One region of the Pelosinus sp. UFO1 genome, then DNA from elsewhere that is predicted to be linked to it. Evidence: riboswitches for the same ligand, from Rfam matches in the RefSeq annotation. Region 1 holds a riboswitch; each other region holds the start of a gene.
The links. Region 1 has a riboswitch for S-adenosylmethionine ahead of UFO1_RS06850 (methionine ABC transporter ATP-binding protein). Riboswitches for the same ligand answer to the same signal wherever they lie in the genome.
Positions count from the first base shown of each region.

Region 2: it holds a riboswitch for S-adenosylmethionine, as region 1 does, so the genes downstream of both, UFO1_RS15975 (homoserine O-acetyltransferase) here and UFO1_RS06850 (methionine ABC transporter ATP-binding protein) in region 1, are expected to answer to the same signal.
Region 3: it holds a riboswitch for S-adenosylmethionine, as region 1 does, so the genes downstream of both, metK (methionine adenosyltransferase) here and UFO1_RS06850 (methionine ABC transporter ATP-binding protein) in region 1, are expected to answer to the same signal.

Region 1 covers NZ_CP008852.1:1,521,936-1,526,225, forward strand. The annotation lists gene UFO1_RS06840 (MetQ/NlpA family ABC transporter substrate-binding protein) at 1-579, opposite strand, end outside; gene UFO1_RS06845 (methionine ABC transporter permease) at 642-1,295, opposite strand; gene UFO1_RS06850 (methionine ABC transporter ATP-binding protein) at 1,264-2,322, opposite strand; SAM riboswitch class I at 2,406-2,510, opposite strand; gene UFO1_RS06855 (YerC/YecD family TrpR-related protein) at 2,661-2,963, shown strand; gene hisZ (ATP phosphoribosyltransferase regulatory subunit) at 3,006-4,190, shown strand; gene UFO1_RS06865 (HD domain-containing protein) at 4,206-4,290, shown strand, end outside.
Region 2 covers NZ_CP008852.1:3,369,545-3,373,834, forward strand. The annotation lists gene UFO1_RS15970 (homocysteine synthase) at 1-1,227, opposite strand, end outside; gene UFO1_RS15975 (homoserine O-acetyltransferase) at 1,241-2,398, opposite strand; SAM riboswitch class I at 2,478-2,578, opposite strand; gene UFO1_RS15980 (6-phospho-beta-glucosidase) at 2,884-4,200, shown strand; gene pepF (oligoendopeptidase F) at 4,263-4,290, opposite strand, start outside.
Region 3 covers NZ_CP008852.1:2,547,105-2,551,394, reverse strand. The annotation lists gene remA (extracellular matrix/biofilm regulator RemA) at 1-198, shown strand, start outside; gene gmk (guanylate kinase) at 223-840, shown strand; gene rpoZ (DNA-directed RNA polymerase subunit omega) at 858-1,064, shown strand; gene coaBC (bifunctional phosphopantothenoylcysteine decarboxylase/phosphopantothenate--cysteine ligase CoaBC) at 1,074-2,270, shown strand; SAM riboswitch class I at 2,324-2,429, shown strand; gene metK (methionine adenosyltransferase) at 2,492-3,682, shown strand; gene priA (primosomal protein N') at 3,812-4,290, shown strand, end outside.

The DNA.
Region 1 (4,290 bases):
AACACGGGGAAGTTGAGGAGCCTCTAATTCGCTGATTTGAATGTTTTTGGAATTGGTTACAATATCATTTACTGTCGCACTAACACCTACACCGTCTTTTAATTTAATAATGCCTGCTTTTTCAAGAAGTGCAAGAGCACGGCCACCGTTAGTGGGGTCATTAGGAATGGCAACTTTAGCGCCAGCAGCAAGTTCGTTTAGATTCTTAATTTTCTTGGAGTAAATACCCATTGGTTCGATATGCACTGCTGCAGTATAGGTTAATGCCAAATTACGTTCTGTAGAAAATTTAGTAAGATAAGGGATGTGTTGAAAGAAGTTTGCATCTAATTCTTTTTCAGCCACAGCAATATTTGGTTTTACGTAGTCAGTAAATTCAACGATTTGCAAATCAATGCCCTCTTTAGCTAAAGTTGGTTTAATTACATTTAAAATTTCTGCATGAGGTACTGCTGTAGCGCCAACTTTTAGTACAGTAGCTTTACTTGCCGGACTTGCAGGAGCCTTTTCTTGGCTGCATCCGCTCACTAATAGACCTAAACTAAGAATTCCAATAAGAACAAGAAACAGTTTTTTCATTATTTATAATCCCCCTAAAATTTTTTTATAGAAAGCACCCAAAAATTCAATTCGTGCTGTTCCTATTTTTTGTTGAGACGATTGGATAAGTAATCGCCAGTGGACTGTACGATTTGTACTTGTGCAATTAAGATAATAACAGTGATTAACATGATATCAGCACGGAAACGTTGGTAGCCATAGCGAATGGCTAAATCCCCTAAACCGCCGCCGCCAATGGCTCCAGCCATGGCTGAGTAGCCAATAAGACTAATAATTGTTAATGTTAATCCAAGAACAATTGCGGGCATAGCTTCTGGAATGAGTACCTTTGTAATGATTTCTCTAGGAGATGCGCCCATGGCTTGTGCCGCTTCAATGACACCATAATCAACTTCCTTGAGAGCTGATTCTACGATACGAGCGACAAAAGGGATGGCGGCAATGCTTAGTGGGACGATGGCCGCATTAGTGCCGATGGAAGTACCAACTAATAATCGAGTGACTGGAATAATAGCTACCATTAAAATAATGAAGGGTGTGGAGCGAGTCGCATTCACGATAGCTCCTAATATTCGATTAAGGGAAGTATTTTCAAGAATGTGTCCTTTATTCGTAGTTACTAAAATAATACCTAAAGGTATACCAATGAGAGCAGAGATAAAGCTAGAAACAGCAACCATATAGGTAGTTTCCCATAAGGATTTAACCAGCAACGCGAGCATGTCTTGCGACATAACCAATCACCTCAATTCCTAATTCACGTGTTTTTAAATAACTAAGTGCTTGCTGTAAAGCTACCTGTTCACCTGATAGTTCTACAATTAATGTACCAAAAGGAGTCGTTTGAATATGATCTATGTTCCCGTATAAAATACTGGCATCAATGTTAAAACGACGAATCATACTAGAAATAACAGGTTCTTCGGTAGAGTGACCAATAAAGGATAAACGCAAAATAAGATTGCTATCAGCAGTAGGTACTGGTGATAAGATAATATCATTGAAGAAGTCTGGTAAGTTATGATTGATGATAGCACTTATAAATTCCTTAGTAGTATTTGCTTGAGGTTGAGTAAAAATATCAATTACTTTGCCCTGCTCAATAATCCTGCCACCCTCAATGACTGCAACCTGATTACAGATTTCTTTGATAACCTGCATTTCATGAGTAATAAGCACGATAGTGAGCTGGAATTTGCGGTTAATATCTTTTAATAATTCTAAAATAGACTTGGTTGTTTGGGGGTCAAGGGCAGAAGTGGCCTCATCGCATAAGAGTACTTTAGGGTGATTTGCTAACGCCCGTGCAATACCAACTCGTTGTTTCTGTCCGCCGCTTAGTTGAGAAGGATATTGATCCTTTTTATCAGTAAGTCCAACTAATGCGAGTAAATGCATAACCTCTGTATCGATCTCTTCTTTACTACGCTTTGCTAGTTCTAAGGGGAAGGCTATATTTTCGTAAACCGTCCGAGAAGATAGTAAGTTGAAGTGTTGAAAGATCATGCCTATTTTTTTGCGCTGTTCCCGTAATTCTTGTTCATTTAAGGACGTTAGTTCTTGGTCATCCACGATAACAGTACCTTTGGTGGGACGTTCTAACATATTAATGCAACGGATCAGTGTACTTTTTCCAGCGCCACTGGTTCCGATAATCCCGAAAATCTCTCCTTGTTCAACAGTTAAATTAACTCCATTTAAAGCGTGAATTGTGCCGTTGTCGCTTTGGTATACTTTTTCTATATTTTCAAGTTTAATCAATGGAATCTTTCCCTCCTTATAATCTTTTGATGCATAAAAAAAACCGCTTCACAAAATGAAGCGTGCTATCAATCTTGAATTGCGCTTCATCTACCAGGATTAGATCCTGTGGAATTGGCACCGTTTCACAAAAGTGAATGGTTGCCGCAGCTTCATAGGGCCATTCCCTCAACTGCTCTTGATGAAAAATATTAACTTGTTGAAACATATATTATCATTTTTGAAAAATGGTGTCAAGAAAAAAATCACTTTGCAAATTAGGAATCACAATGTTATAATTTCACTAAGTAAAGCTTAAAAGGGATAAAGGATTTATCCTACAGTAGGAGGAAAGAAATATGGCTACGAATCCCAAGTTGAAAGATGAATTGACAGATCAATTATTCCGTTCCATATTATTGTTAGAAAATGAAGAAGAATGTTATCAGTTTTTTGAAGACATCTGTACAGTAAGTGAATTGAAGTCTCTTGCTCAGCGGATGGAAGTGGCTCGGATGTTAAAGGTTGGTCATACCTATGATGATATTGTCGACAAAACAGGAGCGAGTACTGCAACGATTAGTCGTGTAAAACGTTGCTTGAATTACGGTGCAGATGGATATAAGTTTATGCTAGAACGAATTGAAAGCCAAAATAAGTAGGGTCAGAAAATATTTCAACTAAGTTAGGAGTGTTTATTTTTTATGGGTCAAGATGAATTCGTGCCACAAATTCCTTATGGTACAAGAGATTTTCTACCGAAAGAAGCTAGGCAGAAACGTGCTGTAGAAGGGGCTCTAGCTCATTTATTTGCTAGTTGGGGCTATGATGAAGTTGTGACTCCTACGATGGAGTATTTAGAAACAATGGCTATAGGGGCTGGCAACGACTCAGAACAGCATATGTTCAAGTTTTTTGATAAAAATAATCGTATCTTAGCACTTCGCTCAGATATGACAACTCCTATGGCTCGGGTTGCAGCGACTCGTTTTAAGGAAAGTCCCAGCCCAATGAAATTATTTTACTTAACAAATGTGTTTCGTTATGAGCAAGCTCAGGCCGGAAGACAATGCGAATTTTATCAAGCTGGTGTGGAAATTATGGGAGTTTCTGAGCCTACCGCTGATGCAGAAGCCATCGCGTTGGCTGTAGAAGCGATGCTTACATCTGGGTTACAAAAGTTTCAAATTGGTTTGGGGCAAGTGGATTTTATTAACGGTATAATGGAACAAAGTGAGCTTTCTCTCTCTCAAAGACAACAGGTAAAACAAGCTATGGTGACAAGAAATTTAGTAGGATTAGATGAAATTCTTGTGAATAGCGGTTTACCAGAAGGAGAACAAAAGTTACTTAAGAATATACCATTACTGCATGGCACAAAAGAAATGCTCGAAGAAGCCTATAGCATGGTAACGAATGAAAAGAGTCGCAAGGCTTTAGATAATTTGTCTGCTATCTATAGTTTGTTAGAAAGTTATGGCGTTGCTCAATATGTAGATTTTGATTTAGGAATTATTCGTGATTTTGAATATTACACAGGTATGGTGTTTGAGTGTTACACACCAGGACTTGGTTTCCCCATATGTGGTGGTGGCCGGTATGATACTATGTTAACCTCTTTTGGTATGAACTCCGGTGCTACTGGTTTTGCCTTAGGCATAGAACGGGTATTGTTAGCACTAGAACGTCAAGGTATTATTGGTACTCCCAATTGCAAAAGTATTTATGTTGGTTGGGGAGAAGATAAGTTGGTAGCGGCCATTGGACAAGCAGAATCATTGCGTAAATCAGGACAATGTGTAGAACTTGCTTTGATTCCTCAGTCAAAAATAGAAGCTGAGACCAGTCAAAAAAGCAAAGGTTATGCCAGTTTGGTTTATGTAGAGTAATAGGTGGGTGGATACATGTTTAACCGGCTAAAACAAGTGGTTGCCGCGCTTACTGCTAAGATTACACAAGAAGATAGAACTTTTGTAAGCCTCTATTTAA
Region 2 (4,290 bases), 1.8 Mb from region 1:
GCCAATAGACAATCGTACCATGTCATCCGGCACTCCAGCACTGGCACGTTGCTCTGATGTGAGCTGAGAGTGAGTGGTACTTGCAGGATGAATGACAAGAGACTTAGCATCCCCAACATTTGCTAATAAGGAAAATAACTGTAGAGAATCAATAAATTTTCTACCTGCTTCTAACCCACCTTTGATACCAAAGGTTAATATAGCACCTGCTCCACGAGGAAAATACTTTTTCGCCAAATCATAATCTGGGTGATTGGTCAACCCTGGGTAGCTTACCCAACTCACACTTTCATGTTTTGCTAAATGCTCAGCAACGGCTTGCGCATTCTCGGAATGACGTTTCATACGTAAATGAAGAGTTTCTAACCCTTGCAAAAATTGAAAACTATTAAACGGGCTGAGGCACGCTCCTAAATCCCGCAGCACTTGAATTCTCAGACGAATGATAAAAGCCAAAGGCCCCAAGGCTTCTGTATATTTTAGTCCATGGTAACTTGGATCTGCCTCACTCAATAATGGAAACTTGCCGTTGTCCCAGTTAAATTCACCACCATCAATCACTAAGCCACCCATAGATGTACCATGCCCACCAATAAACTTCGTGGCAGAATGAACAACAATGTCTGCACCAAAATCCAAAGGACGACATAAATAAGGTGTGGCAAACGTGCTATCAACAATTAATGGGATCCCATTTCGGTGGGCCACTTCGGCAACTTTTTCAATATCAAAAATATCAATTTTAGGATTTCCAATCACTTCACCATATAGTGCTTTTGTCTTTGGCGTAATCGCCTTTTGGAAGTTTTCTGGGTCCCTTGGATCAACAAAGGTTACCTTGATCCCTAAATTAGGCAAAGTATAGGAAAACATATTATAAGTACCACCATACAGCGTCGAAGAGCTGACAATTTCATCTCCTGCTTGAGCAATGTTTAAGATGGCTCCACTAATTGCAGCATGCCCAGAAGCAAAGGCTAAAGCCCCGACGCCACCTTCAAGCGCTGTAATACGTTTTTCTAAGACATCAGTAGTAGGATTAGTCAAGCGACTATAAATATTACCAGACTCTTTTAAACCAAACAAATTGGCAGCGTGCTCGCTATCACGAAAGTTATAAGCAGTGGTTTGATAAATGGGAACTGCTCGTGATCCTGTTGTCGGATCTGGCTCCTGACCACCGTGAACAGCTAAGGAATCAAAACGTAATTTTTCTTGTACTGACATGTTATACACCCTCCTAATTTTTAGTTACTTTACCTATAGTTAGCTTTTTTATAAACTCATTGATCAAGGGCCTTAATAAATGAAAATCAATTAAAAAGCCATCATGACCATGAGGACTTTCAAGTAAGGCATACTCGGCATCCACTCCGCAATCACGCATAGCTTCCACCAATTCTTCTTGCTGGTAAGGAGGATATAAAATATCAGAACTTACCCCCACAACCATTACTTTCCCCGTAATTTGGGCTAAGGCATCCTCATAGCTTTTACAGCTATCTGACAAATTATAATAATCTAAGACTCGTAGTAAATATAAGTAGGAATTCGCATCAAAACGGCGCGCTAAGCTATTCCCTTGATGATCTAGGTAATTTTCAATTTCAAAACATCCATTGCGGCGTTTCCGTCCAAATTTTCCTTCCATAGACAATTCGGATTGATAGGTAATCATACCTACCGATCGGGCAATTGCTAATCCTTTTTCTGGACCATTCCCGCCATAGTAATTTCCACCTTGCCAACCTGGGTCAAGAGTTATAGCTTGCCGTGCTACCTTATTATAAGCAATGGACTGAGAAGATGAATATCCCGGAGCGGCAATTGCCATAACACCATCCATAAAATCAGGATAAGTTACAGCCCACTCCAAAGATTGCATTCCACCCATAGAACCGCCAATAATTAACTTAACATGTTTAATCCCCAGCAAATCTAGTAATCGTTTCTGTACCTGCACCATGTCTAATAAAGTTATTTCCGGGAAATCCATGCCATAGGCAAGCCCATTTTCTAAGTTAGGAGAAGCTGGACCTGTTGTCCCTTGACAACCACCAAGCACATTGGCACAAATAATAAAATACTTATCTGTATCTAGGGGGCACCCTGAACCAACCAGTGGTTCCCACCAACCTTTTTCGTCATGTTGGTTATGGGCGGCTGGATGACTATCACCTGTCAAGGCGTGATGTAAGAGTATAACATTATCGCCTTTTTCGGATATATGTCCATAGGTTTCATATGCTACAATAACCTCTTTTAATATTCCCCCTAATTTGAGGTGCAAGGGATTTTCTGTATCAGCTACTTTAGCCATCTTTAAATAAGGCCGCCACTTAAATCCTGGAAAGTAAGTTAACGTTGTCTGCATGCTACGGCTGTTATCTAACAGCATCCATATACCCTCTCCTCACCATCTCAAATATATAAAAAACCCCTCTTATAAATAAGAAGGGTTTTTTATATAGTAAACCTTCTTATCTCCCAGGATTGCTCCTGCTGGAATTAGCACCACTGCATTACTGCCGGTTGCTGGGTGTCATTGGGCCAGTCCCTCCACCACTCTGGATAAGATTCAAATATTTAGTTGTAACGTTGTAAACCTAATGTTGTTACTATATCATGAAGTATCCCTAATAGCAATACTTATGATTTGTTTCATTGGTGATTTCGTAAAATGTTTTTGCAATATTTGGCATTCATACTATCTTTTTATATCCCTGTTGTATTCATTACAGAAAATGTCTAATGTGTATTCCCTTCTCTTAAAGTGAAACTGTACTAGTACAGTTTCACTTTATCCTAATTGCGCTCCTTCTTTTAGAACTATATGATTATTTTATAGAGATAAAAATTCCAAGTGTATTAGGAGGTTTTATTATGAAGGGGTTAAAAATTGTGACAATCGGTGGTGGCTCAAGTTATACACCGGAGATTATTGAAGGATTTATAAAAAGATATGATGAACTGCCCGTTCACGAACTGTGGTTAGTAGATATTGAAGCAGGCAAAGAAAAATTAAGAATTGTAAGTGATCTTGCCAAAAGAATGGTCCAAAAATCCGGGGTACCAATGGAAATACACACGACTCTAGATAGAAGAGAGGCTCTGCCCAATGCCGATTTCGTAACGACACAATTTCGCGTAGGGCTCTTAGATGCAAGGATAAAGGATGAAAGAATTCCATTAAGCCATGGTTATATTGGACAAGAAACCAATGGTGCCGGAGGAATGTTTAAGGCACTGCGAACCATTCCAGTCATACTTGAAATTGATAAAGATATGGCAGAATTATGCCCGAATGCTTGGCTAATTAACTTTACCAATCCCTCAGGAATGATCACGGAAGCCGTACTGAGATATGGGGCAAATAAGAAGGTCATTGGCTTATGTAATGTACCTATTGGAATGGAAATGGCAATAGCCAAACTATTTGATGTTGACCACAATAGAATAAGAATTGACTTTGCCGGTTTGAATCATATGGTATTTGGTTTAAATGCATATTTAGATGGTGAGAACATCACCAAATCAGTGCTTGATAATATTGCTGCTGGCAAGATGCCGAGTACTGTAAAAAATGTTATCAATATTAATTGGATACCCGAATTTGTACTAGGATTAGATATTATACCTTGCCCCTATCACAGATACTATTTCAAAAAATATGAAATGTTGGAAAAAGAATTAGAAGAGTTTGCCAAAGGGGAAACTAGAGCTGAAATAGTAAAAAAACTGGAGGATGATCTTTTCGAATTGTATAAAGATCCGAGTTTGGACATAAAGCCACCACAATTAGAACAACGTGGTGGAGCCTATTATAGCGATGCAGCCTGTAGATTGATAAACTCAATATATAATGACAAGGGTGATATTCAGCCAGTAGATACGAGAAATAATGGTGCAATTGCCGGAATTTCGCCTGACTCGATTGTGGAAGTAAGCTGTGTGATCACTAAAGATGGTCCTCAACCAATTGCTATCGGTGAGCTACCCATACAAGTAAACGGCTTAGTACAACAGATTAAGTCTTTCGAAAGAGTAGTCATTGAGGCAGCTGTTACTGGCGACTATAATAAAGCGTTATTAGCTATGACAATGAACCCGTTGGTCGCTTCTGATAAAATGGCTAAAGTTTTATTTGATGAAATGTTAGAAGCTCACAAAGAATATCTCCCCCAATTCAAAAGCTTATAATAGCAAAAAACAACGCCAGATCCGAAGGAATGATCTGGCGTCATTTTAGTTAAATTAAGATACTATTTAATTGTGAACGATTCTTCTTTC
Region 3 (4,290 bases), 1.0 Mb from region 1:
AGTCCTGAATCGGCGCCAATTAAAAGAATTATTCAAGAAGCTCGTGACAGAGGAATGTTAATTGATGCAACTTATGGAAGACGTACTAGAGCTGTAATTATTACTGACAGTGATCATGTAATTTTATCCGCAGTGCAGCCTGAAACCGTAGCTCATCGCCTTGCCAGCAAAGAAACTAGCGAGGACACTGCAGAATAGCAGATGATGAAAGGAGCAGCATGTATGACAAAAGAGGGAATTTTACTTGTTTTATCTGGTCCATCTGGAGCAGGTAAAGGGACAATTTGTCAAGAATTGCTGCGTAGATATCCTGAATTAAACTATTCCATATCTGCCACTACACGGGCAGCACGTGTAGGAGAAAAACATGGGGTTAATTACTGGTTTGTTTCTCGTGAAGAATTTGAGAATATGATAAAAAATGATGAGTTGTTGGAATGGGCTGAAGTTTATGGCAATTTTTATGGAACACCATGCCGTCAAGTAAAGGATTTATTACAAAATGGTAAGGATGTTGTCTTAGAAATAGATGCACAGGGAGCTACGCAGATAAAAAAAAGATTCCCCCAAGGAGTGTTTATCTATATTGCACCACCGTCCTTGGATGAGCTAGCGAATCGCATTCATAAAAGAGGTACTGACAGTTTGGATGTGATAAAGAAAAGGCTCAGTTGTGTTAATAATGAATTGACATACGTACATAATTATAACTACATAGTAGTAAATGATGAGGTGCAAGAAGCAACAAACAAGGTTTTATCAATTATTACTGCAGAAAAGTGCCAAGTGGTACGTAATGACAATATAGTGGAAGAAATATTAACTAATTTTAATAAATAAAACTTAGGGGGACTACTATGATTCATCCATCATTAGATGTTTTAGTGACTAAAGTTGATAGTAAATATACATTGGTTGTGCTTGCGGCTAAGCGTGCTCGAGAACTTATGGACGGTTCAGTACCCATGGTTGAGAGCAAGTCGAATAAGCAAGTTACCATTGCCTTAGAGGAAGTAGCGCAAGATAAAATATCCTATGAACGGACCAAAAGTGGTATAAAGTAGGAGGTCGTTATGTTAAAGGGAAAGAATATTGTTGTTGGCGTAGCTGGTGGTATTTCTGCTTATAAAGTAGTGGATGTCGTTAGCCGTCTAAAAAAACAGGGCGCCAACATATATGTTATTATGACTAAGGCAGCGACTAACTTTCTTACCCCGTTGACTTTCCGAGAAATAAGTGGACATCCGGTTGTAGTTGATATGTGGGCAGAAGCTACCAATTGGAATGTTGAACATATTGCATTAGCTAGTAGAGCAGATTTATTTTTATTGGCTCCTGCAACGGGAAATATTATTGGTAAAATAGCCAATGGTATAGCGGATGATATGTTATCTACTACTGTTATGGCGACAACGGCACCAATCTTAATGGTGCCAGCTATGAATACGAATATGTATTTAAATAGCATTGTTCAGCAAAATATTAGCAAGCTGACTCAATTAGATTATTACTTTATGGATCCAGATTGTGGTAAGCTAGCATGTGGTACAGAGGGTGTAGGACGTTTACCTGAACCAGAGGCTATTGTAGGAAAGGTAATTGAGATACTAAAAACCAATCATGATTTTACAGGGAAAAAGATATTAATTACTGCAGGTGGAACGCAGGAGGCAATTGATCCCGTAAGATATATCGGTAACCGCTCTAGTGGGAAAATGGGCTATGCATTGGCGGAGGTTGCTGCGCACAGGGGAGCAAAAGTCACTTTAATATCGGGACCCACTCATTTGGTTTCGCCACCTGGTGTTACAATAGAATTTGTACAATCAGCATCACAGATGCAGGATGCCGTAGTGGCTCATTTTGCGGAAAGTGATATTGTGATAAAGGCAGCGGCAGTAGCGGATTATCGTCCACAGAGTATGTCGGAGCATAAAATTAAAAAGACTGGTGAGACGCTACATCTGATACTAGAGAAAAATCCGGATATCTTACTACAGCTTGGGCGCCTAAAGAAACATCAGATATTGGTTGGTTTTGCTGCTGAAACTCAGGATTTACTAGTTCATGCACAAGATAAATTAACAAGAAAAAATTTAGATATGATTGTCGCTAATGATGTTACTATACCTGGCGCCGGATTTAATACGGACACGAATATAGCAAAATTGTTGTACCGTGATGGTCGTATAGAAGAATTGCCTCAAATGTCTAAAAAAAGGCTAGCAGAAGTTATTTTGGATAAAATTCACATAGAATGTCGAAAATAGGTTGATTTTTGTTCTATTTTACTTTAAAATTTGATTTGGCAGAATTATATATTGGCTCATCAAGAGATGGTGGAGGGAATGGCCCAATGAAACCGCGGCAACCATTTGGAATATCCAAAAACGGTGCCAATTCCTGCGGTAAAGATCGCAAGATGGGAGAGTGACAGTAACATCACCCTCCCTTAGGGGAGTTTTTTTATTAATTATTGGAGGTAAAAATTGTGGAAAAAAAACGCGTATTATTTACTTCAGAGTCTGTTACTGAAGGACATCCTGATAAAATGGCGGATCAGATTTCAGATGGTGTATTAGATGCCATAATGGCGAAAGACCCTATGGGACGGGTAGCATGTGAGACTTTGTTGACAACAGGTCAAGTACATGTAGTTGGCGAAATAACAACGAATTGTTATGTGGATATTCCTAAGATAGTACGTGATACAATTAAAGAAATTGGCTATACACGTGCAAAATATGGCTTTGATGGCGACACTTGTGGTGTATTGGTTTCCATAGGTGAGCAATCCGCTGATATTGCGATGGGTGTTGACAAGGCGCTAGAAGCAAAACAAGGACAAATGGATGATATTGAAGCAATCGGTGCTGGTGACCAAGGAATGATGTTTGGTTACGCAACCAATGAAACTCCAGAGTATATGCCATTGACAATATCTTTAGCACATAAGTTAGCGCGTCGTTTAACAGAAGTCCGTAAAAATGAAGAAGTTGATTATTTACGTCCTGATGGAAAAACACAAGTAACGGTAGAATATGAAGATGGAAAACCTCTTCGTGTCGATACGATCGTAATTTCAACCCAGCACGGTCCTGAAGTTGAATTAGCAACTATTGAAAAAGATTTGATTGAAAAAGTTATTGTACCAATTGTTCCAGCTCATCTATTAGATGCAAATACAAAATACTATATTAACCCAACAGGTCGTTTTGTAATAGGTGGACCTCAAGGCGATGCTGGTTTGACTGGCCGTAAAATCATTGTTGATACATATGGTGGAATGGCACGTCATGGTGGCGGTGCATTCTCTGGTAAGGATTGTACCAAAGTAGATCGCTCAGCTGCCTATGCGGCTCGTTACGTTGCCAAAAACGTAGTTGCTGCAGGATTAGCAGATAAATGTGAGATCCAGTTAGCTTATGCTATTGGTATGGCGCATCCAGTTTCGATTATGGTAGAGACTTTTGGGACGGCTAAAGTAGATGAAAAACTGATTGCCGAGCTGATTAAAAAACATTTTGATTTGCGCCCAGCTGGCATTATAAAAACCTTGGACTTGCGTCGTCCGATTTATCGCCAAACAGCAGCTTACGGACACTTTGGCCGTACTGATATTGATTTGCCTTGGGAACGCACCGATAAAGCAGAAATTTTACGTAAGGAAGCAAATCTTTAATTTTTAATAATTTCTTGCAGGGTTTTTATCTCATCATACGAATTTTATAGGTATAGCTAATGATAAAAGGGGGACTCAGTGAGATTCCCCCTTTTTAATTTTATTAAGTATCATGGAATGGTGGTAACAATGCAACGTATAGCACAAGTTTTAGTAAATCTTACAACTAAAAACATTAACAAAGCTTTTTCATATCATATTCCTGAACACTTAGATTGCGTTGCTGTAGGTTGGCGTGTATTAGTGCCTTTTGGCAATCGCAAATTAGAGGGTTTTATTATTGATATTACTCAGGGTGAAGATTCTGATATAATTAACCTAAAACCTATTTTAGATACATTGGATAATGACATATGGTTTGATGAGCATATGATGCATACTGCTAGGTGTATTAGTGAATATTATCTTTGTAATTTAGTTGATGCGATGCGTTTGTTTATTCCAGGGAAATCAGGCATAAAAAGTGTTACACTTTATTCAGTAGGCACTGATCAGGATATTCAGAAAACATTAACTGAGTTATTAGCTAAATCAGCAGAATATTACCAAGTATTATTATATATATATGAGCAGAGATCGGTACTTTCATCCAAATTAGAAAAACAGTT